4 regions of the Halomonas sp. DP5Y7-2 genome follow, and region 1 is predicted to be linked to each of the others. Evidence: predicted binding sites of a transcription regulator. Region 1 holds the regulator's gene; each other region holds the start of a gene.

Evidence for each region. The regulator PhoB, encoded in region 1, activates phosphate uptake and scavenging genes when phosphate is short. The targets are predictions, from matches to a motif close to TGTCATANNNNTGTCANA.
Region 2: KUW18_RS03395 (PhoX family protein) is a predicted target of PhoB. The motif match lies at 3,157-3,174, and genes of this name have one in related genera.
Region 3: phnC (phosphonate ABC transporter ATP-binding protein) is a predicted target of PhoB. The motif match lies at 1,531-1,548, and genes of this name have one in related genera.
Region 4: phbB (acetoacetyl-CoA reductase) is a predicted target of PhoB. The motif match lies at 1,934-1,951, and genes of this name have one in related genera.

Annotation. Positions count from the first base shown of each region.
Region 1 covers NZ_JAHVHY010000003.1:345,722-351,443, reverse strand. The annotation lists gene cysZ (sulfate transporter CysZ) at 1-285, shown strand, start outside; gene KUW18_RS05135 (YnfA family protein) at 314-649, shown strand; gene phoR (phosphate regulon sensor histidine kinase PhoR) at 708-2,021, opposite strand; gene phoB (phosphate regulon transcriptional regulator PhoB) at 2,111-2,800, opposite strand; gene ubiA (4-hydroxybenzoate octaprenyltransferase) at 2,912-3,805, opposite strand; gene KUW18_RS05115 (chorismate--pyruvate lyase family protein) at 4,040-4,624, opposite strand; gene KUW18_RS05110 (FAD-dependent oxidoreductase) at 4,780-5,722, shown strand, end outside.
Region 2 covers NZ_JAHVHY010000002.1:184,966-190,687, reverse strand. The annotation lists gene KUW18_RS03415 (hypothetical protein) at 151-309, shown strand; gene KUW18_RS03410 (3-deoxy-7-phosphoheptulonate synthase) at 314-1,408, shown strand; gene KUW18_RS03405 (lysozyme-like domain containing protein) at 1,409-2,008, opposite strand; gene KUW18_RS03400 (hypothetical protein) at 2,271-2,843, opposite strand; gene KUW18_RS03395 (PhoX family protein) at 3,331-5,460, shown strand; gene ppk1 (polyphosphate kinase 1) at 5,691-5,722, opposite strand, start outside.
Region 3 covers NZ_JAHVHY010000009.1:86,042-91,763, forward strand. The annotation lists gene KUW18_RS17375 (TlpA family protein disulfide reductase) at 1-294, opposite strand, end outside; gene KUW18_RS17380 (hypothetical protein) at 446-712, shown strand; gene KUW18_RS17385 (hypothetical protein) at 717-1,154, opposite strand; gene phnC (phosphonate ABC transporter ATP-binding protein) at 1,612-2,466, shown strand; gene phnD (phosphonate ABC transporter substrate-binding protein) at 2,558-3,583, shown strand; gene phnE (phosphonate ABC transporter, permease protein PhnE) at 3,672-4,466, shown strand; gene phnF (phosphonate metabolism transcriptional regulator PhnF) at 4,548-5,315, shown strand; gene phnG (phosphonate C-P lyase system protein PhnG) at 5,324-5,722, shown strand, end outside.
Region 4 covers NZ_JAHVHY010000008.1:65,579-71,300, reverse strand. The annotation lists gene KUW18_RS15765 (MalY/PatB family protein) at 1-394, shown strand, start outside; gene KUW18_RS15760 (thioredoxin family protein) at 500-1,444, opposite strand; tRNA gene KUW18_RS15755 (tRNA-Met) at 1,752-1,828, opposite strand; gene phbB (acetoacetyl-CoA reductase) at 2,208-2,954, shown strand; gene KUW18_RS15745 (DUF349 domain-containing protein) at 3,148-5,722, opposite strand, start outside.

The DNA of each region.
Region 1 (5,722 bases):
ATACCCGTGGTGAATCTGGTGGCACCGCTGCTCTGGGCGGCCTTCAGCGCCTGGACCATGGCGATTACCTATCTCGACTATCCGATGGACAATAACAAGGTCAGTTTTCCCGATATGCGCAAGCGACTGTCGGCGCGCTGGTGGCCGAGTATCAGCTTTGGCGGCCTGGTGACGCTGATCACCTGGATACCACTGGCCAATCTGTTTCTGATTCCCGGCGCAGTGGCCGGCGCTGTGCTGATGTGGGATCAGCACTATCGCCAACTGCCGGTGGTGCGTCGCTGATGGCGATCTGTCACCTGGCCGGTGCGGGATGTTGACAGGGTTGCCTGGGCTGGCCATCTACCTGTTGGCAGCGGTGGCCGAGATCGCCGGCTGCTTCGCGGTCTGGCGCTGGTGGAGGGCGGATGGTGCGGCCTGGTGGCTGTTGCCCGGTCTGTTCAGCCTGGCGTTGTTTGCCTGGCTGCTCAGCCAGGTAGACGCTGACTATGCTGGACGCGCCTTTGCCGCGTACGGCGGCGTGTATATCGCGGCATCGTTGGGCTGGATGTGGTGGGTGGAGCAGCGCCCCCCCGATCGCTGGGACATGATGGGGGCGGCGCTTTGCCTGGCGGGCGCTGCGGTTATCTTGCTGGGTCCCAGGAGCTGAAAAGACACAGTGCTGCCAGCCTGGCTTGAAGCGGGGCTGGTGTGTCCCTGGGGCGGGGTCAGGGCGAGGCGGCCGTCTGGCGGTTCTCCTGCACTCGGCTCGAGGGGAAGATACAGCGGAAGGTGGCGCCTTCACCCGGATGTGAGTCGATGTCGAGGCGCGCATCGTGGCGCAGCAGCACGTGCTTGACGATGGCGAGGCCTAGTCCGGTGCCACCGGTCGCCGTGCTGCGTCCCTTGTCTACCCGATAGAAGCGCTCGGTGAGGCGCGGAAGGTGCATCGGATCGATGCCGTCGCCGTCGTCCTCCACCTCAAGGCAGGCGCCATCACCATAGGCCCGCCAGCGTAGCTGGATACGTGCGCCATCGCCGGCATAGCGCACGGCATTGAAGGCCAGGTTGGAAATGGCACTGTGAATTTCCTTCTCACTGCCCTTGAGCCCACGCGGATCGTCGATGGACACCTCGATCTGCTGGCGCCCACCCGACAGCGCCTGCGCATCTCGCTTGACGGTCTGCAACAGCGTGGTGGGGTCGAGCCGCGTGTGGTCATCGCCGCCCTGATCGTTTTCCAGTCGCGACAGTAGCAGCAGATCATTGACCAGGTTCTGCATCCGACGGGTCTGGTTCTGCATCTGCGCCACCCCCTTGCCGAGCCGTTCGGGCAGCATGTCGGCCATGTCGCCGTAGGTCTCGAGATAGCCAGTCAGTACCGTCAGTGGCGTGCGCAGCTCATGGGAGACGTTGGCCACAAAGTCTCGGCGCATCTGTTCCAGGCGATGCAGGCGCGTGATGTCGCGCGCCATGACCAGGCGTTCATCGTCACCGTACAGGGTGATCTGGAACTGCAGCATCATGTTCTCGTCGATGGGCGATGGCAGGCTCAGCGGCTCACGATAGTCCCGCTCGTTGAAATAGCCGACGAAGCGCGGATCACGCAGCAGGTTGGTGATATGTTGACCACGGTCCAGCGCCGGCTTCAGGCCTAGCATGCGCTCGGCAGAGCTGTTCCACCATTCGAGATCGCCATGGCGATCCAGCATGACCACACTGTCGCGCATCGCTTCAGAGGACTCCTGGATACGCTGAAGCGTTGAGCGCAGACGTCGTTGGGTAATGCGCTGGCCCTTCTGGTAGCGATAGAGTCGATCAAACAGCTCGCCCCACAGGCCGCTGGCGGTGGGAGGTTCCTGCTGGGGACGATGGGTCAGCCAGTCGTGCATGGCGTGCAGGTTGCGCAGATGATAGGCGAGACCAAGCGTCAGGCCCGCTCCGACGCCGACACTCGTCAAGGAAAAGGGCCAGCCCAGCAGGGCGCCGATGCCGACCAGCAGGGTCAAGCGCCAGACTTCTCGTCTCCACAGTCGACCCACGTCAGCTCCTGGCTCCGTTCACCTATGTCCTCCTGTCTGCCGCCAGCCGTACAGGCGCTGTCAAGCCTGCGTGGAAGGGAGGCAAGACGTCACATCTTGGCCGAAAAACGGTAGCCGGTGCCGCGCACGGTCTGAATCAGCTGCTGATGTGGCTCGCCAAGGGCCTTTCGCAGGCGGCGAATGTGCACGTCGACGGTGCGTTCCTCGACGTAGACGTTGCCACCCCAGACCTGATCAAGCAACTGGCCGCGGGTGTAGGCGCGTTCCTGGTGGGTCATGAAAAACTGCAGCAGGCGGTATTCGGTGGGCCCCATCTCGAGCGACTTGCCGTCGACGCTGACGCGGTGGCTGACAGGATCGAGCTTGAGCCCGTCGACTTCCACCGGGTCTTCAACGCCTCGGGGAGTGGCACGACGCAGCACCGCTTTTAGACGGGCGACCAGTTCCCGGGGAGAGAACGGCTTGGTGATGTAGTCGTCTGCACCTGCTTCAAGCCCCTGAATCTTGTTGTCCTCCTCACCCTTGGCGGTGAGCAGGATGATCGGCAGCTCGGCGGTGGTTTCTTCCCGCTTGAGGCGGCGTGCCAGCTCGATGCCACTGGTTCCGGGCATCATCCAGTCCAGCAGCAGCAGGTCTGGCTGATCGTCCACGATAATCGCGTGAGCCGCCTGGGCATTGTCGGCCTCGAGGACCCGGTAGTCGGCCATTTCCAGTGCCACCGCGATCATTTCGCGGATGGGCGCTTCGTCGTCGACGATCAATACGGTCTTGGCTGTCATCCCGGGCCTCTTGTTCAGGGTCTTCCTATCAACGGTGACAGATGACACCACGTCAATGTGACATTTAGATGACATTGGCCGACCTGTCGAGCCCTCGACAGCTCGACAGGGTCATCCCAGGTCGGGATAGAGACTCAGCGCCAGGCCGGCAAACAGCAGCAGGCCCGACCAGTGATTGTTGAGAAAGGCCTGGAAGCAGCGATCGCGATCACGCTCCTTGATGAGTTTCTGTTGGTGGATAAAGGTAGCCGCCATGGCCAGCCATCCCAGCCAATAGAAACCGCCGATATTCAGCAGAGCGCCCGCCCAGGCCAGCAGGCCCAGCGTTGCCAGCTGCAGCAGCGCGATGATGCGAGTGTCCCAGCGACCAAACAGCACTGCGGTCGATTTGATGCCGATCTTGAGATCATCGTCACGGTCCACCATGGCGTATTCGGTGTCATAGGCCACCGTCCACAGTACATTGGCGGCGAACAGGATCCAGCCGACCGTGGGTACCTCGCCCAGCACGGCACCGAATGCCATGGGAATCGCCCAGGAAAAGGCCGCCCCCAGCACCACCTGGGGAAAGTGGGTGTAGCGCTTCATGAAGGGATAGCTGGCGGCCAGCACGGCGCCGATCAGCGACAGCCATACGGTAAAGCCGTTGGTCAGCCAGACCAGCACGAAGGCCGCTGTCAGCAGACCGACGAACAGGATCTTGGCTTCCTGCTCGCTGATACGCCCAGTCGCCAGAGGGCGGTGTTTGGTACGTTTGACGTGACCGTCGAAATGGCGGTCCGCATAGTCGTTGACGACACAGCCTGCTGCTCGCATCAGGTAGACGCCAGCGACAAAGATCAGCAGGGTGTCGCGGGCGGGAATGCCGTCCGCCGCTACCCACAGCGCCCACAGTGTTGGCCACATCAGCAGCCAGGTGCCGATGGGGCGGTCCAGACGCATCAGCGCCAGGAAGTCGGGAATTCGGGCGAGGCGTCCGGGGGGACGCAGCAGGGAGCGGTCCATCGTGGTCTCTCGAGGGCTAGTGGAAAGTCGCTGTCACAGGCATCGTGGCGGGCACGCTTCAGTCGTGTCCGCATCCGCTGGTGTGGCGTTGAGCGTCGAAACAAGACGAGACAGTTCATCCATGGGTGTCGCCGGGAGCGACCATTTGCTGCCAGGTCTGGTCAGCGCTTGTCGACATGACGGACCAAGCCTAGCGCGGGGAGACGGGCGTGACCAGTACAGCGCGGTCGCTGTCTAGCCTGGAGACGGGTCCAGTGACAGTGCCTCGGCCATGGCGGGCAGAAAGCTCTCTTGCACCAGCATCACCCAGCCCCCGTGGCAAAACAGAGAGCGCCGTTGCCAGATACCGCGGTATCCGTGGATAGGACGAGATATCCGGCTGATCTCGATCGGGCTGCGGCGAAGATCCGGCTGCTGAAACAGCCAACTGCCCAGCGAGTTTTCGCCAAGGCCGGCAAAGGGCGCCTGTTGATCGCTCACCCGTGGTGCCACTGAGCGTGCCACCACCCAAGGGACCTCGTCGACGCACAGCGCGACCTCGCGCAGCCAGGCCTGCTGGCCGGCCGCCAGTCCCAATGCCTCGGCCTCGTCCGGCCATGGCTGCCCCAGGTATTGGTCGAGCAGACGCACGTGAAAGCGTCCCTCGCCAGCGGCCGCCATCAGTCTCTCCGTCAGTGAGTCGCGGGAAGCCAGCCACTCCAGCCAGCGCTCAGAGATAGCATGCGACGATGCGGGGATGTCGCGCCACTCGGGAGTCGATCGCGGGCACTCGGGCTCGACATGGCAACGGGACGGGGTGACATGAGGATGCTGTGACATGGGGCCTTGAGGTCCTTGCTGCACCGGACGTCGTGCTCCGGTAGATGGGCGCATAGTGTACCATGGTGCACAGGAGTCACTCGCTGGAGCCCCCGCTGGGCACTCCGGTTTCTTGAATGACCGCAGGGCGGTCGTCGGCAGAGTCGAAGTACGTGATGCAAGCACCCTTGACCATCATCGGCACTGGCATGGCAGGCATTGGCCTGGTGCGCCAGGTGCGCGCACTGGACGCCCGGCGTCCGATCACCCTGATCACGGCCGATAGCGGCGATGACTACTCCAAACCCTTGTTATCCACGGGCTTTGCCAAGGGCTTGGCGGCGGATCGGCTGGCGGCCCGTTCGGCCCTGGAGCTGGCCGATCAGCTGAATGTGGTGGTGCGCCCCCATACCTGGGTAGACCGAATCGACACAGCGTCCTCGTGTCTGTGGATTGGCCAGGAACGGCTGCCCTGGTCGGACCTGGTGCTGGCTACCGGTGCCAGCCCTGTCGCTCCCTTCGCCATTCCGGCGGAGCTCAGCGGCCGCGTGTTCTCGATCAATGATCTCGATGACTACCGCCGCTTCTCGGCCATTCTTGACGGCCTGGAGCGTCCGGCGCGAGTGGCGGTGATCGGGTTGGGCCTGGTGGGCTGCGAGTTCGCCAACGACCTCCAGGCGGGCGGACACCAGGTCGTCATGGTTGGCCCGGAGCCCACCTTGCTGCCGAGGCTGCTACCCCAGCAGCCGGGCCAGGCGCTGGGCAATGCGTTTCGTGACGCTGGCATCGAGATCAGAAGCGGGCGCCTGGTCGACAGCGTAGCGCGTCAGGCTGCGGGCGATGAACAGGAGATCGTCCTTCGGCTCGATGACGGCCAGACGCTGAGCGCTGATCTCGTGCTGGTCGCTACGGGGCTCAGGCCCCGCAGCCAGTTGGCCGAAGCGGCGGGCATCCGTACCGGCCCCGACGGCATCCAGGTGGATCGCTATCTATCGACGTCCTGTCCGCGTATACACGCACTGGGAGACGTGGCATCGGTGGACGGCGTCAACGCGATGTATGTGCAGCCGTTGCAGGCATCGGCCAAGGCCCTGGCCGCTACCCTGTGCGGCAGCCCGA
Region 2 (5,722 bases), on a different contig from region 1:
TGACGACAACGTCGGCACTCGCGAGGCGCTCCCACCCAGGGCCGCCTCCCAGAACCCCCGGACGGCAGCCCGTCCGGGGGTTCTTTGTTTTTGGCATGATGCTCCAGAGCGTCGCGACAGCCTGCAGTGGCAGGTAACAGGAGATAACCGATGACCGCATATCGAGATTTCGTCTACGCCGACTTCCAGGGTTACGCCTATGGGTATGGCTGGCGATTTATCGACACGCGGTCGGCCCAACTGGCCACCTCCGACCGTGAGCGCCTCGGTGGTCGACATGTTCAACGATGTACGACCCTTTGGAGCTGATACCATGACCGCGACCCTCTCCCTTGCTACGACCTCCCACATGGCCACGACGACCCCAGAGACTGCTGTGCAGGATCGATCTAACGGGACCGCATTGCCCGCACCGCTGTCGCTCAAGCAGCAGTACCCGTTGAGCGCCACTCTGGCGGACCGTGTCGACGCACAGCGTCAGGAAATTCGCGACATTCTGGAAGGCCGAGATGACCGCCTGCTGGCGGTGGTGGGGCCCTGTTCGATTCATGATCCCCAGGCGGCCCTGGAATACGCCGAGCGCCTGGCCGGCCTGGCGGCCAGTATCCGCGATCGTGTCCTGGTGGTCATGCGCGTCTACGTCGAGAAGCCACGCACCACCGTGGGCTGGAAGGGACTGGCCTACGATCCAGACCTGGATGGGACAGGCAACATGAGCCGTGGCCTGGGACTGTCGCGCCAGCTGATGCGGGACATCGTCGAGATGGGGCTGCCGGTCGCCACCGAAATTCTGCAGCCGATGATCGCTCCATATCTGGAGGATCTGCTGGCCTGGGTCGCCATCGGCGCGCGCACGACCGAGTCTCAGCTGCACCGCGAGATGGCCAGTGGCCTGGGGGCTGTCGTCGGTTTCAAGAATGCCACCAGTGGTGATGTGCAGGTGGCCCTGGATGCGATGCACAGTGCTGCCCATCCCCATCAACATTTTGCCGTAGGCAGCGACGGCCAGCCGATGATGGTCGAGACCCAGGGCAATCCCCATACCCATGTGGTGCTGCGGGGCGGCCACGGCGAACCGAACTACGATGTTGCTGCGGTGGCGGCAGCGCGTAGAGCTCTGCGCGAGGCCGGGCTGTCGCCGCGCTTGATGGTCGACTGCAGTCATGCCAATGCGCGCAAGGACCACCGCCGCCAGAGCGAAGTCTTGCTCGACGTGCTGGCCCAGCGGCTGGCGGGCGATACGGCGCTGATCGGGGTGATGCTCGAGAGCCATCTGCATGAAGGCAAGCAGCCTCTGGACCCCGGCAAGCTGCGCTACGGTGTCTCCGTCACGGACGCGTGCATTGGCTGGGAGACCACCGAACACCTGTTGAGTGTGGCCGCAGAGCGCCTGGCCGAGGGCGCCTGATCAACCCCGGCAAAATGGCCAGACCTCGAAGAATCCATCGCAACGAAACTCCGCCTCGCAGGCGGCCAACTGGCCGCGATAACGCGAGGCGGTGGTCGCGACCTCGCGCGCCGCGCGCATGACCGCAGGCTTGGCGCGATAACTACCGCGCTGATAGCCCCCCTGGCCTTCGTGGTAGGCCAGGTAGAGGTGTTCCGGATTGGCCAGCGAGACGCCGGTCATGCGCTGCGTTCGGGCGTTGTACCAGCCGATGAAATCGGTGGCATCGTCCATGTCGCTGCGGCTTGAGAACAGCCCACCCGCATCATCACTGTATTCTCCCCAGACCGGGTCCTGGGCCTGGGCGTAGCCGTAGGCCGAGGAGGGACGCGTCCACGGAATGAACCCCAATAGCGTGGTTCTGGGCGGCCTGACGTGGCTGCGAAACGACGATTCGCGCTTGATGAACGCCATTTGGGTCCAGGGGGGAGTCCCCCACTTTTCATACGAGGCACGCGTCGCGTCATACCAGTCCGGCTGCTGGCGAAAGACGTCGCACAGATTGTCCTGATGGGCCGGTGGCGCTGGGGCGAAGGCCGCACAGCCTCCCAGCAGCAACATGCCGCTCAAGACCAAGCACTTCAAGACTAAGCACTTCAAGTCCCTGCGAGCCGGTTGAGAGACAGCGCCCCTGGAGACACAGCGCCCATAGACAGGGCGCTTGGAGGAACAGCTTCTGGAGAGGGAGCTCCTGAAGAAAGACTCGGGGGCAGGCCTTGAGGCGGGCATGGACACTCCATTGTCGTGATGAGCTTAAGCATTATGCCGTTCTCGCCATCTGGAGAACACTTGGCGTCACCCATGTTGCATTCGTTGATTGGTTTTATGCTGTTTCAGGCGTCGCCTGAGAGAGCTCCCCTGGATCCTGCATGTCCTTCGGCACCCTTGGCAGGTCGACGGGTAGATGGCGGGCGAAGAATGCCAGGCAGTCGAGACTGCTGGAGGCGTCGGGAGCGAGCGGGCAATTCCATGGGGAATCGCGCAGCTCATCGGGCAACTGTTGGCTGAGCTGCTCCAGCTCCTGGCTCTTTGGCCAGCTGAGCCAACGCTCCCTCTCCAGGGCCTGGGGCTGACGCCACTTGAGCATCCAGTCGTCGCCCCAGGGCAGTACCGCCAGATGTCCAGGGTCTGGCAACGGCAGTCCCTGGAAGGCGCTGGACCACCAGGTGGGGTGGAGCTGCTGGCGGTGAAGCCGGTTCAAGCACTGGGCCAGCAGTCCCCGCTGGATCACCATCACATCCAGGTACTGATGGTCTTGATTGAGCACATGTACCGCCAGGCTCTGTCGACTCACACACAGCTCTTTCGCGATCAGCGTGTCGAGTGACGCTTGCGGGTCACTATGGCCCAGTACCCCCCGCTCTAGCGCCACCAGAGCGATAGTGTGGGGTGGCATGACCAGCACGCAGGGTAGGGCAGGATCCAGTTGACCAAGGAGATCCAGCCGGGAGTGGCTCCCCCCTCGCTGCTGCCTTTGATCGGTGCAATGTACCCAGTGCCAGCAAGGTTCTGGGTCCTCATCGCTAGAGGGTGCCTTTTGCGGCATGAGCAGAATGCGCTGATGTCGGTGTCCCAGATGCCACATGGTTCTGGTCCTGTCGAGAGCAAGCGTTGGATCACTCTGTCGTCACGTAAGCTTAGTTTCTTTCACTAATTGTTACCCTTTTAACATTTCAGTTACCTCTTATGCTTTGTCCGGCGTACCGCATCGTCACATCCCTGTCATCTAGACATCCTAGGGTGTCGCGAGGACCGACATCGCCGAGATAGCGCACCCAATAGCGCAGATCGGCGCGAGTGACCGCCCGCCACCGGCCCGCAGCCGGCAACGACATCCCGTCTGCCGACGTTCCACACGTCGACGGCCAAGAGAGGACTGCGCAATGAGCAAGGAAATCGAAGATCACCGCCTGTTGAACCCCAGCAGCAATGAGCCCTTTTCTTCAATACTCGATCGTCGCCTGTCGCGCCGCGCTGTGATGAAGGGCGGCATGGGCATGGCAGCCATGTCCATGCTGGGGGGCTTCGGGCTGACCGCTATCGCCGATCAGCATGGGTCGGGCATGTCCAAGACGCCGCTGGCACTGGCCTTCGACGCGGTCAAAGGGTCGCGCACGGATGCGGTAGTGGTGCCTGCGGGGTATACCGCCCAGGTACTGGTGCCCTGGGGGACCCCGCTCGATGACAGCGCCCCCCAATGGCGCGAAGACCTGGCAATGACGCCAGAGGGACAGGCAGCCAGCGTCGGCATGCACCACGACGGCATGCACCCCTTCGCTCTGGATGATGCCAGCGGCTCTGAGCGCTTCCTGCTGGTGATGAACAATGAGTACATTGATGAAAATGCCCTGTGGGCGCCCCAGGGCGGTCCCACCAACATGGCGGAGGGCAAGCGTCCTGCCGATGAAGTCCGAACGGAAATCAATGCCCACGGGGTCACGGTCGTAGAGGTGCAGAAGGGCGCCAACGGACACTGGAGTCACGTCAAGGGATCCCGTTACAACCGTCGCTATACCAGTGCCACGCCGATGCACCTGTCTGGCCCGGTGGCCGGCAGTGACTACGTCAAGACCCGGTTCTCTCCGGGGGGAACCCAGGCGCGGGGCACCAACAATAACTGTGCCAATGGGTATACCCCCTGGGGCACCTATCTGACCTGCGAAGAAAACTGGCCGGATTATTTCGTCAAGGACGAAGGGCGGACGCGGGACGATGATCGTCTTGGCATCGCCACCGGGCGCGGTCGCTATGGCTGGGAAACCGCAGCGGGCGACGCCAGCGAACGTGATGACGAGTTTACCCGGCTGATCGGCAACCCCGGCGATGGCGATGCCACCGGCGACTATCGCAACGAGGCGCGTCAGTTCGGCTATATCGTCGAGATCGACCCGTACACCGGCGAGCAAGCGGTGAAGCGCACGGCGTTGGGGCGTTTCCGCCACGAGGGGTGCTGGCCGGGCAAGCTGGAGGCTGGCCAGCCGGTCGTGTTCTACTCTGGCCACGACTCCCGCAACGAGTACATCTACAAGTTCGTGTCCAGGGCGGTCTGGGACCCGGCGGATGCCATCGCGCCCGGTGCCGAGGCCGACCGTCTGGCGCTAGGCAGCAAGTACATGGATGAGGGCACGCTGTACGTGGCTCGCTTCAATGCCGATGGCAGTGGCCAGTGGTTGCCGCTGACGCCGCAAGCCACCACCCAGGATGGTCGCCCCCTGGCCGAGGCCCTGGAGCTCGGTGCCGACGATCTGGCAGGGGTGATCATCCATACCTGCGATGCCGCTGACCTGATGGGGGCAACGCCGATGGATCGCCCGGAGTGGGGCGCGGTGGATCCTTCCACCGGTGAGGTCTACATGACCCTTACCAACAACTCCAAGCGTACCGAGGAAGGCACCGAGGCGACCCTGACCGGCGATGGCGACAGCATCGAGGCGTTGGGGAATGGCTATGCCACCGCTCCGGTCAATGCCGCCAACCCCAGGGCCAACAATGAGGCGGGGCAAATCATCCGCTGGCGTGAGGGGGCAGATGCCAGTGCTTTCGAATGGGAGGTCTTTGTCTTCGGTGCCGCCGCCAGCGATGCCGATAACCTGTCGGGCCTGACCGCAGACAACGAGTTCGCCAGTCCCGACGGTCTTTACTTCGACGAGCGCGGCGACGGCCAAGGTATCCTGTGGATTCAGACCGACAATGGCTATGAGGGCGTTGCCGAAAGTACCAATGACCAGGTTCTGGCGGTGGTGCCGGCAGGACTGGAGCGTGCCGATGGTGCGGCTGCGGTGCTGTCCGGTGCCAACCAGGACAAGCTCAAGCGCTTCTGTGTGGGCCCCAACGGCTGCGAGGTGACGGGTATCTTCTCGACGCCTGATAAGACGGCGCTGTTCATCAACATCCAGCATCCTGGCAACTGGCCTGCCAGTGATGATGCGACCCAGGCCACCGATTCCAGCGTGCGTCCGCGTGCTGCCACGGTGGTCATTCAGCGCGAAGACGGTGGCCAGATCGGGCTCTAGCCTTCGCTAGCCGCCTTTGACTGCGGCGTCCAGCACCGGCCCCCGGCTCCTTCATCGGAGCCGGGGACTTTGCTTTGGGGCAGGGGGCAACAGGGGCGGGGCGCGACAGGGGCGGTGCTGGCGCCAAGGCGCCCTGATGTCCGTGATGTTGGCGGTGCCGGCATGATATGCCCCCGACAGCATCGCTGGCGGGGGCTTTCTAGGAGCGCTGTGTCCTGGAGCTAAAGCCGTCAGGCCCGGGCGGCATAGGCGTAGAGCAGCG
Region 3 (5,722 bases), on a different contig from region 1:
CGCCCACAGGGTCCAGAGGGCCGCGGCAGCCAGCCCCCACACGGCACTATACCCAGGCAGCCACAGGCTCACGATATCGAGCCTGTCGTCCCGATACGCCTCCCAGTGCATCACCACATGTCCGAGACGAGCACCGAGCAACCAGGCCAGCATCAGGCCGTTGAACCAGCGACCATGGCGGCGGCGCGGAAGCCCCAGCAGAAAGGCGCTGGCCGCGAGCAGCAGTAGGGTGATGGCGAGTGCGTAGAGCCGGGGCAGGCTCACTAGCACCGGACCAATGGCGATGGCATCCATGGCGGGGAAGGCTCCGTTGATCAACGCGAGGGCACGAAAAGTCGATAGCGAGCAGGTACACTGGGCGAACCCGATTCGGCAAGGCTACTGCGCTCGTCGGGCGCTGTCATCTTGCGTCAGGCCGCCAGTCCCTCATTTATCAGGATGCGTGATGCCCTCACCCAAGACCTTCGACCCTCTGCGCGCGCTGGCCATCAGTAGTCAGGCGCTGGGTTTCATCATGATCTTCGTGCTCGGCTCGACCCTGGAGTCACCGCGGCCGTGGCAAGGCCTGACGTTGCTGCTCATGCTGGTTGTGGCGCTGGCTGTGGCCGTGGCGCGACGCTATCGCAACAATCGGGTGCAGAAGCAGCGTGATGAGCGCCGCAAACGCCTGTTGCAGGACGATGACGAGGCGCTGGATGAGGGTTTCGACTGACGGATCACCGGCGCGGAGTATCGCGCTGGGTGCGGGCTAAGGTGACATGCCGGCACGCGCTGGGGTCGATGGCGGTCAGCCTTAGCCAATGGCCTTCCGGAAGCCGGCACAGCACGACTCGGAAGGCGCATTGAGGCGAGGCGCTGTCGGGCGCATCCCAGCTTCTCACCCACCCGCAGGCGTCTCCGCATTGCTCCAGGCGCTGGCGCAGCCTGGGAAAGTCCGCTGCACTGACCTCCAGATTAATGGTGCGCGGTGGGGTCGGCGTCGTGCTGGCAAGTAGCATCAGCACGTGAGTCGTGTCCCCACCGCCTAGCTCCAGAGTGACGCCTGTGGCGCTCACCACCAATGGCCGCAGTTCCAGCACCTGTTCGAAGAAACGATGCATGGTGGCCAGGTCGGTGACTTCCAGCGCGCTGGGTTCCAGGCTCAGATGCTGCATAGGCTGTCTCGCATAGGGACGTTACCTTTCACAGGGACGCTGCCTCTTTCAGGTGCGCTGTCTGTCAGTCTGGTCGCGGTTGCCAGAACTTTCCCTTTGAACCTGCCAATCATGCCCATGGCCTGGCGCTATCCCGGGTATCCCTTGCTCCTGTCAGGCCACCTTCGGCGGGTATCCGATCGCCTGAACAGCACGCCAGCTCATCGCTGCACCGCCGTGAGTCGTCGCCTCAAGCGAACACGGACAGCGCTCGAGCGGAATATGGCTGTGCGGTGGCATTTGCGTTACAGCACAGTGACGCCAATATTTAATGTCCTGTTTTTTAAAATAATTGTCTGAAAAGGCCTGGGCTGACGTCGATGCGTCCGGGTGAATTTGTCACATCAATGACATTGTCTAGACAACATGCCTTAACCTGCCGCCTGCAGACTGATGCCATTCCAAGAGGAGAGGCATCATGTCCATCCCCACCATCGTCGTCGAGCGACTCAACAAGACGTTCGGCCATCGCCAAGTGCTCGAGGACGTCAGTTTCGAGATCACCCCAGGCGACATCGTTGCCCTGATCGGTCCCTCCGGTTCCGGCAAGTCGACATTGATGCGCCACCTGGTCGGATTGACCTGCTGTAACCGACATACCGGCGGTCGGGTGAGCCTGCTGGGCCGCGAGGTACAGGCCAGTGGCCGGATCAAGCGTGCCAGTCGTGGCCAGCGCTGCCGTGTTGGCTACATCTTCCAGCAGTTCAACCTGGTCAATCGCCTGAGTGTGCTGACCAATGTGCTGATCGGGCAGCTGGGGCGCATGCCTCGCCTGCGCGCGCTCAGCGGGCGCTTCAGTCAGGAAGAGAAGCAGCGGGCCCTCGAGTGCCTCGCCCGGGTCGGCCTGGAGGGCATGGCCTATCAGCGCGCCAATACGCTCTCCGGTGGCCAGCAGCAGCGCGTGGCGATCGCGCGGGTATTGATGCAGGACGCCGACGTGATTCTCGCCGACGAGCCCATTGCATCGCTGGATCCGCGAAGTGCCCGTGAAGTGATGGAGATTCTTCAGCGAATTCATGCCGAGGACGGTCGTACGGTCGTCATCACCCTGCATCAAGTCGACATCGCCCGGCGTTACTGTCATCGCGCCATCGCGCTCAAGGATGGTCGGCTGTACTTCGACGGCAAGACCTCTGAGCTGACCGATGCGCGCCTCAGCACCCTGTACGAAAACGCCGGGCTCGATGAGCTTCGTTCCGGCGCCCAGCCCGACTTGCCATCGCCGACCCGAGAGCCGGCCCATGCCCAGCCCGCGGTGGCGGCGCATGTCTAGTTCGGACGGCTGACGGCAATCCAACGCGATACCGACAACGACTGCATCACCTCTTATCTAGAACACCCCCTGCACCCCCCAGGAGATACCCATGCTTTTTGCTAATGTTCGCCGCCTTTCGCTGCCGCTGATGGCAGGTCTTGGTCTTGCTGCCGTCACTCAGCTGGCGGCCGCCGATACCCTCAAGTTCGGCATTATCTCCACCGAAGCGAGCCAGAACCTGGCACCGCTGTGGGACCCCTTCCTCGAGGACATGTCCGAGCAGGTAGGGATGGAGGTCGAGCCGTTCTTCGCCACTGACTACGCTGCGGTGATCCAGGCCATGCGATTTGGCCAGATTGACCTGGCCTGGTACGGCAACAAGGCGGCCATGGAGGCGGTGGACCGTGCAGGAGGCGAGATCTTCGCCCAGACCGTGGCCGCGGACGGCTCCCCCGGCTACTGGAGCTTGATGATCGCCCACCAGGATAGCGACCTGCATGACGTCGACGACGTGCTGTCCAATGCCTCCGATCTGGTGTTCGGCAACGGTGATCCCAATTCCACCTCCGGCTTCCTGGTACCGGGCTACTACGTCTTTGCCAAGAATGGCGTCGACGCCGCTACCGCCTTCAAGCGCACGCTCAATTCCAGTCATGAGACCAACGCACTGGCCGTGGCCAACAAGCAGGTCGACGTGGCCACCTTCAACACTGAAGGCATGCAGCGTCTGGAAGTGACGGCGCCCGACAAGGCCGAGCAGCTGCGGGTGATCTGGAAGTCGCCGCTGATCCCGTCCGATCCGCTGGTGTGGCGTAGCGATCTGGATGAGGCCACCAAGGACACCCTGCGTGAGTTCTTCATGAGCTATGGCGACGATGCCGACGAGCAGGCCATCCTCGAGCCGCTGCAATGGGCCGAATTCGTCGCTTCCAGCAATGATCAGCTGCTGCCGATCCGTCAGTTGGCCCTGTTCAAGGAGCGTTCTGAAGTGGCCAAGGATGACAGCCTGAGTGAAGGGGACCGCGAGGCCCGTCTGGCCGAGATCGATGGCCAACTCGATGACCTTGATACGCGCATGAAGGCCATCCAGGCGGCCGAGGCAATGCCCGAAGACGCCGCCGCCAACGCAGGTTGATGGTTCGCCGGGCCGTCTATCGGCGGCCCGGCCTCGGTTTCAGCGCCGTTCGTGACAGCGCATGACTTAAGCCCTCTGTGGAGAGCGCATGAGCACTCAAACCCAATTATCCGGTATCAGCATGCCGCCCAAGCGCAGCTGGACCACGTTGGCGCTATGGGGTCTGGGCCTGGCGGTATTGGCCTGGTCCTGGCAGGGCGTCGAGATGCAGCCCAGCCTGCTGTTTACCAATGCCAGCAACATGGCAACGTTGGCCGGCGACTTCTTCCCGCCTGCGCTGGGCAACCTGGACCACTACATTGATCAGATGCTGGTGACGATTCAGATCGCGGTATGGGGCACCCTGCTGGCCATTCTGGTGGCGATTCCGGCGAGCCTCTTGTGCTCCGAGAACCTGGTGCCCTGGTGGGTATACCAGCCGGTGCGCCGACTGATGGATGCCACCCGTGCCATCAACGAGCTGGTATTTGCCATGCTGTTTGTGGTGGCCGTAGGGCTGGGGCCCTTTGCCGGCACCCTGGCGCTGTTCGTGCACACCACCGGCGTTCTCGCCAAGCTGTTCTCCGAGGCGGTGGAAGCCGCTGAAGCGGGCCCGATGGAGGGCATACGGGTGACCGGTGCCGGGCGTATCGAGGAGATTATCTTTGGCCTGATCCCGCAGGTATTGCCGCTGTGGATCTCGGTCAGCCTGTATCGCTTCGAGTCCAACATTCGTTCGGCCACGGTGCTCGGGATGGTAGGCGGCGGTGGCATCGGCGTGGCGCTGTGGGAAACCATGCGCGGATTTCAGTATGCCGAAACCGCCACCATCATGCTGGTCATCATCGTCGCCGTGACCTCCCTGGACATGGCGTCACAGCTGGTGCGTAAACGCTTTATCTGATCGCGGTCGTGGCAGCTTGCGCCACGACCACCATCAGCTCCACACGGCTGTGCTACATCGCCTTCTTTTTTTGGAGTGAAGATGTCTAGACAAGTTGCCGAAGCCGCAGGGCTGCCGCGCTACCGCATGCTTGCCGATGTGTTGTCCAGGGAAGTGCGCGGGAGCTATCGCGCCGGCGACCTGCTGCCCAGCGAAGCGGCACTGGCACGACGCTTCGGCGTCAACCGTCACACCGTGCGTCGGGCGCTGGACGAACTGGTGGCTGCTGGAATGGTGACACGCCATCAGGGGCGTGGCACCCAGGTGGTGGATCGCCGCCTGGACTATGCGGTGAATGCCGCCAGCAAAGTGACGCACAACCTGGCTGAGCTGGGCCTGGCGACCGAGACCTGCTGCCTGACCCAGGCGATGGTGGTGCCCCCGGAAGCCATTGCACAGCGCTTCGGCTGCGCCCCGGGGGACAGCCTGCTGTGTGTCGACACGGTGCGCTACGTGGATGAAGCGCCGCTGCTGCGCTTGCGCCACTGGTTCGACCCGCGACGGGTACCCGGTTGGCAAGACCGCTATCGCGGTGGCTCTACCCGGGCACTGCTGGATCAACACTATGGGCTGCGGCTGAGCCGCTCAAGGGTGCGGCTGGAAGCCGTCCAGGCCGATGACGCCGACAGTCGGCTGCTGCGCTGCCCGCGGCAGGCTCCACTGATGGTGCTGACCAGTGACAACGTCGACGAGGAGGGGCGGCTGGTCGAAATCTCCGTCAGTCGCGCTCGCGCCGATCGTGTTGCCTACCACTTCGACTTTCCGACGGACGAACGTCCGCAGTTTCAAGACGACGAGGCTCTCTCATGACGTCGACCATGACCCCAATGCAACGTCACCGCCTGCTGGCGTTGACGCCCTTCGAACGTCTTGCCCAAGGCTGGCAGTCACTGGGAATCCAGGCGAGACATCGCTGTGTGCGCGGACCAGAAACCGGCATGGCCATGGTACGCGGGCGCATGGGCGGCAGTGGCTCCGCCTTCAACCTGGGTGAGATGACATTGACCAGAGCCAGCGTGGCCCTGGACGACGGCTCGCTGGGACATGGCTGGGTCCGCGGCCGAGACAAGGCCCATGCTGAACTGATCGCGCTGGTCGATGCCTGTGCGCGACACGACCACTGGGCCCGGCGCATCGACAGCGAACTGATGGCGCCGCTGGCGCAAGAACTATCACAGCAACGCGAACAGGCGTCGCGCCAGTCTGCGGCCACGCGC
Region 4 (5,722 bases), on a different contig from region 1:
GCGTTTTCGTGACCGGGCAAAAGGGCTGATGCCGGACGCCAATGTGTTGGGACTGGTGGCGGCAGAGGCCGCCTATCGTCATGGCGAGCCCTGGCGCCAGGCGCTGCTGGAAGTGCTTCGAGAAAATCGCCAGCGATTGGCCGAATATGTGGCCGGCTGGCCGGGCGTGGTCTGGGCGGCTCCGGAATCTACCTATCTGGCGTGGCTGGACCTGCGGCAGTCGGCGCTGTCGGGCCAGGAGTCACCCGCCAAGGTGCTGCTCGAACGCGCTGGCGTGGCGTTGTCTGACGGGGCCGACTTTGGCTGGCCGGGCTTTGTCAGGCTCAACTTTGGTACCACCGCCGCCCAGCTGGGTGAAGCCTTGGCGCGGATGGATCGTGTGCTCGCTGGCTGACCATGTCGGCAGCCGTGCACCCGCTAAATGCCAGCAGGGCCCATCAAGGGCCCTGCTGGTGGTTGCTGGCAGACGCTGCCGGGTGAGGGGGGCGGTATTCAGCCTTCAGTACAGCAGGGCGAACAGCTTGCGCCGGTAGCTGACGGTCAGCGGATGGTCTGCCCCCAGGGCGTCAAACACCCGTAGCAGGGTCTTGCGAGCCAGGTCATCGCCGTATCCACGATCACGCTTCATGACCGTGAGCAGTCCTTCCAGGCCGTTCTCATAGTCACCGTCGGCGACCTGGCGCAGGGCCCTCTGGTAGTGGGCTTCACTGTCATCGCGCCCTTCCAGAGACGCGAGTGTGGCCGCATCGGGGGCTTCCTCGCTGAACTCGATGCTGGCACGAACGCCTCGGGCCTCGGGGCCGTCGCGATCCTCTGGCGCTAGGGCGTCGAGCAGCTGGCGTGCCTGGTCATTGCTGCCCTCTGCGACCAGAACCTTGGCCAGCTGGATACGATAGGCCACGTGGTCAGGATATTGCTCGCTCAGCTCCTGGTAGATGCTGCGCGCCGTCGCGGTATCGCCGGACGCCAGGGCCTGCTCTGCCTGTTCCTCGGGACTTGCGGGGGCATCTTCAGGAGCCGGAAAGTAGCGTGCGAGCCACTCGCGGATGTCCTTTTCAGGCAGCGCACCCTGGAAGTGGTCGACCAGGCCGCCCTGGCTGATCAACTTGACGTCGGGTACCGAGCGCACGCCCAGCTGGCCTGCGATGTCCTGGTTGTCGTCGATGTTGAGCTTGGCCAACAGAAAGGTGCCGCGATACTCGCGCGTCAGCTTTTCCAGCACCGGCATCAGGTTCTTGCAGGGTTCGCACCAGGGGGCCCAGCAGTCGAGGAGGATCGGCACGCGCATGGACAGTTCCAGCACCTGCTGAATATTGCTGCGATCAACGTCGAAGATCAGATCGCTGTCGGCCGGCCCCTGGGTAGCGGCCTCTGCTTGGCCAGCGCTGTGCTGGGCGGGTTCGGTGCTCAACGGCTCGCCGGTGCGCGGGTCGACGATTGGCATGGGGACGCAACCTTGTCTGATAAGTGGATAGAGCTAAGAGATGCGGTCGCTGGTCGCCGACTTCAAGGCCTGTCGCAAGGCCGTTGATGAGCGCTATGCGACTAAAGATGGAGGTCAAATGGGACTTAGTCTTCTGCTAAATAGGCCCATGTTTCGCGTGGGGCGGCATAACACTCGCAGCCGAGTGAACGTGCGTGTCGAAGGATGGGGCTGTGCCGGCCCGGGGTCCGATCAGCAAGGCGTCGAGATAGCAGTGGCGCACAAGAAAACGGGGCAATCTCAAGAGATTGCCCCGTTTCATGATGTTTGGTAGCGGGGACCGGATTTGAACCGATGACCTTCGGGTTATGAGCCCGACGAGCTACCAGACTGCTCCACCCCGCATCAACGAGGACGAAGTATACGGATTTTTTGGCCCACGTCAACCCTGTGCGAATTCGCGTGAGATGGCTCGTACCGGTTGAGCGCAGTGGTCCATACTGGGGGGGCTGTCATGGAAATGTCAGTGGCGGACGCTAGCCTGAACATGACCGTCGGCTTGCCCCGAAGCGTGTGACGTCCACGACGTGTTGCGCGTCATCCGTGACAGGGCTGTCGTCAGGTGTCAGGTTGGTGGCAGGCGGGCGCAACGTGGCAGGAGGCCACGCGCGATGCCTCGACACACTGTGATGAGGATCGTCTCCCGCCGATCCGTCCCAACGTGCTTGTTACAACAAGGTCCGTCGGCAAACGGCGGAAGCATAGACAATCAGGGAGGTCGTCAATGACTCAGCAAAAGCCCGTCGCATGGGTCACCGGTGGCACAGGTGGTATTGGAAGTGCCATCTGCCGCGAACTGGCGGATGCCGGTTATCAGGTGCTGGCCGGTTACAACAACCCCGAGAAGGCCAAGTCCTGGTTGGAGGCTCAGAAGTCTGATGGTTACGACAATATCGACGTTGCCGGTATTGATCTGACCGATTTCGAGGCGTGCCAGAACGGTGTAAAGAAGATCGAGGAGCAGTATGGTCCGATCGCGGTGCTGGTGAACTGCGCTGGCATCACCAAGGACGGCACCATGAAGAAGATGTCGCCCGATCAGTGGAACCTGGTCATCGACACCAATCTGAATAGCGTCTTCAACACCTGCCGTAGCGTCATCGAGAGCATGCTCGAGCAGAATTACGGCCGCATCATCAATATTTCGTCCATCAATGGGCGCAAGGGGCAGTTTGGACAGGTCAACTACTCCGCCGCCAAGGCGGGTATGCACGGTCTGACCATGGCGCTGGCCCAGGAAACCGCCACCAAGGGGATTACCGTCAACACCGTCTCTCCTGGCTATATCGCCACCGACATGATCATGAAGATTCCGGAGAAGGTGCGTGAGGCGATTCGCGAGACGATCCCGATGAAGCGCTACGGCACGCCGGAAGAGATCGGGCGCCTGGTCAGCTTCCTCGCCAGCAAGGACAACGGCTTTATCACGGGTGCCAACATCGACATCAATGGTGGCCAGTTCATGGGCTGAACCCTCTCGTGTCGGAGCCTGGCAGGCTCCGACGTCATTTGGGCGGTCGGCCATGTCGTCGACGACAACCCGCGAACGCCAATGACAGAGCGGCAACAACAGAAAAGCGAGGCGCAAGCCTCGCTTTCCTGTTGTTGGGCGCTGGAGGGGGGCTGCGACGTCGCCTTGTCTCCCCGAACTTACCGCAGCGCTATCACGGCGGCGGCAGCTGGCGCAGCCCATCAAGCAGCGCGTCCAACTCCTGAACCTCCTTGTCCCACAGCTGGCGGGATACCGGCCCGGTGGCCAGCAACCCACACAGTACCGACAACAGTTCTTCCTCCCGTGTGGGCATCTGGCCAAGACTGTCGTTGAGACGGTCTACCTGGATGGCCAGGCGCAGGGGTTCGTCATGCTGGCCTATAGGTTGGCCCGCCAACAGCGCCAGGTGCACGCGCAACCGCGCCAGCCGCTCGGCGACGCTGTCCAGAGAGTCCGGGGAGCGGCGTGCGGCATTGCGTTCGGCGTGTGCGGTGGCCAGTTCATTGGGGAGCGTCAGCGTGTCGGGAATCAACACATCCCCGCACTGCTGTCCGGCGAGACAGGCATCGTCGGCTTTCAGGTGCTCCAGGATAAGCGGCTTGAGCTGGTGCCAGCGGCTGACCGTTTCTGCTACCGCGATGCGTTCAAGCCGCTCGCGGCGAGCGCGGACGATGCCCGTCCAACGTTTACGCATCCCCTCGCTGCGTCGTCCCGAGGGCAGCGGTTCCAGAGCGTTGGCTTCGTCGACGGCCTTGTCGAGCCAGTCCGCCTCCTCACTGGTGGTCGGTTGCCAGGCGTCGATGCGATCGATCAGCGCCTGCATGCGATCCAGTCGGTCCTTTGCTCGCTGAGCCCGGTCGTCTCGTTCCGCATCGCGCTGGGCAAAGATCTGATCACACAGCTGGCGGAATTCGCGCCACAGGGTCTGCTCTTCACCCTTGGGTGCGCGCCCGAGTTCGCGCCAGCGCTGTTGCAATGCCTTGGCCTGTTCGCCCCGTTGGCGGGCGGCCAGTGACGTCTCCAGCAGCGACCTGGCCTGGTCGATAAGCGCGCGCTTGGATTCGGCAATCTCGTTGGCACGACGATCGATCAGCGCCTGCAGCTGATGACGGATGCGGCCAAACCGCCGGCCGATAGCCTCGGCTTGATCCCGGGGCACCGGGGCAGTGCGTCGCCATTGATCGCGGGCGTGTTCGCGAATGTCCCGGAGGGCATCTGGGTCGGCGTGGTGAGAGGGCTGCGCCAGCAATGCTTCGAGCTGTTCGCACAGGGCGACGCGCTCAGCCAGGTTGGCCTCCCTCAACTGCTGCTGCTGTTGGCGCCAGCCAGCCAGGGACTCGCGAATGCGGTCAGAGGCGGCACGAAAGCGCTCTGACTGCTCCTTGTTGGCTGCGGCATCGGCCAGGGCTTTCCATTCCTTGACCAGCTGGCGGTGTCGGCGGTCCCGATCCCGATCGCTCAGGGTGCTGTCCTGCTCCAGAGCCTCGATGGCCTGGCACAGTTGCTCACGTTTGGGGCCTGCGACGAAACCGCGCCAGTCGCGTAGTTCTGCCAGCCTGGCACCCAGGCGCTTGAGCCGGCTTCGTTCCGACTCGGCTGAGGCGGGCAGGGCCTCGGCCAGATGACGCAGGCGTTGATGCAGTCGGCTGGCCCCCTTGAAGGAGCCCTCATCCAGCAGCGCGTCAAGGCGGTCGAGTTCTTCAGCGAAACGTGCCAGCTGCTCTGCCGACGGCGCCGGGGCGGCCAGGTCGCGCTCCAGCCGCAGGTAGTGACGAGCCCGTGCGAGCCGCGGCTCTGGCGGCAGGTTATCAGGCCAGCGGCAGGCCTCCACGAGCTGTCTGAGAGTGGCTTCGTCGCCGCTCTTGATGGCCTCTTCCATCGCCGGAGAGCGCTCCACCAGGCGCTGATACGCCTGGTTGATGTTGTCAAAGGTCTTCAGGGCGGCGTCGTAGCGCTGGCGCAGCGCGTCGTCGGCCAGGTGAATCTCCGATAGCGCCTGCCAGCGGCTGGCTAACAGCTGCTTCTGTGCTCGCAGGCTGGCCAGATCCTGCTCGCCCACATGGTCGCCCTGATACAGCGCGGACAAACTCTCTTCCAGCGCCATGACCAGCGCTTCGCGATCGTGGTCGGCCTGCTCGCGGCGCTGTCGATCGGCACGCAGCGCATGCTCCTGGGCTTCGTGATCGTGGATGACCTTGCGACAGCGTAGACAGGCTTCCTGATAGCGCCTTTCCTGCTGGTCCTCGGGCAGATCGGGCAATTTGAGCCACTCGCGCTCCAGATGGCGGAAGCGACCGGCATATAGCGGCTCCCAGGCGGCCCGAGCATGCTGTTCCAGACTCTGCAGTAGCTGCTCGCGTCGCTCCTTCGCCTCGGCCACGGCGTCAGCGTCGGCGCGCAGGCGTCCTAGCCGTTCCTTGGCATTGCGGGCGACATGGCGATCACGGCGAGCTGCCTGCACCAGCTGCTTGAGACCCTCTTCGGACGTCACTCGCTCGGCGGCAGCGTGGCGCACGGCGGCGATGCCGTTGTCGCAGGCCTGGCGGATCAAGGCCTGTTCGTCATCGAGTCGAGCCAGGGCACTGAGCCGAAGCTGCTGGTTATCACCCTGGAGGGCAATTTGCTCAAGCAGCTGGGGATCGTCCAGGCCGTCTACCAGGCGCTGGCGCTGGCTGAGTTCGATACCGCCCTGGCGACCGATCAGCAGGCTGATCAGCTGGCGGTCGAGTTCGCGGGAGCCATGACGC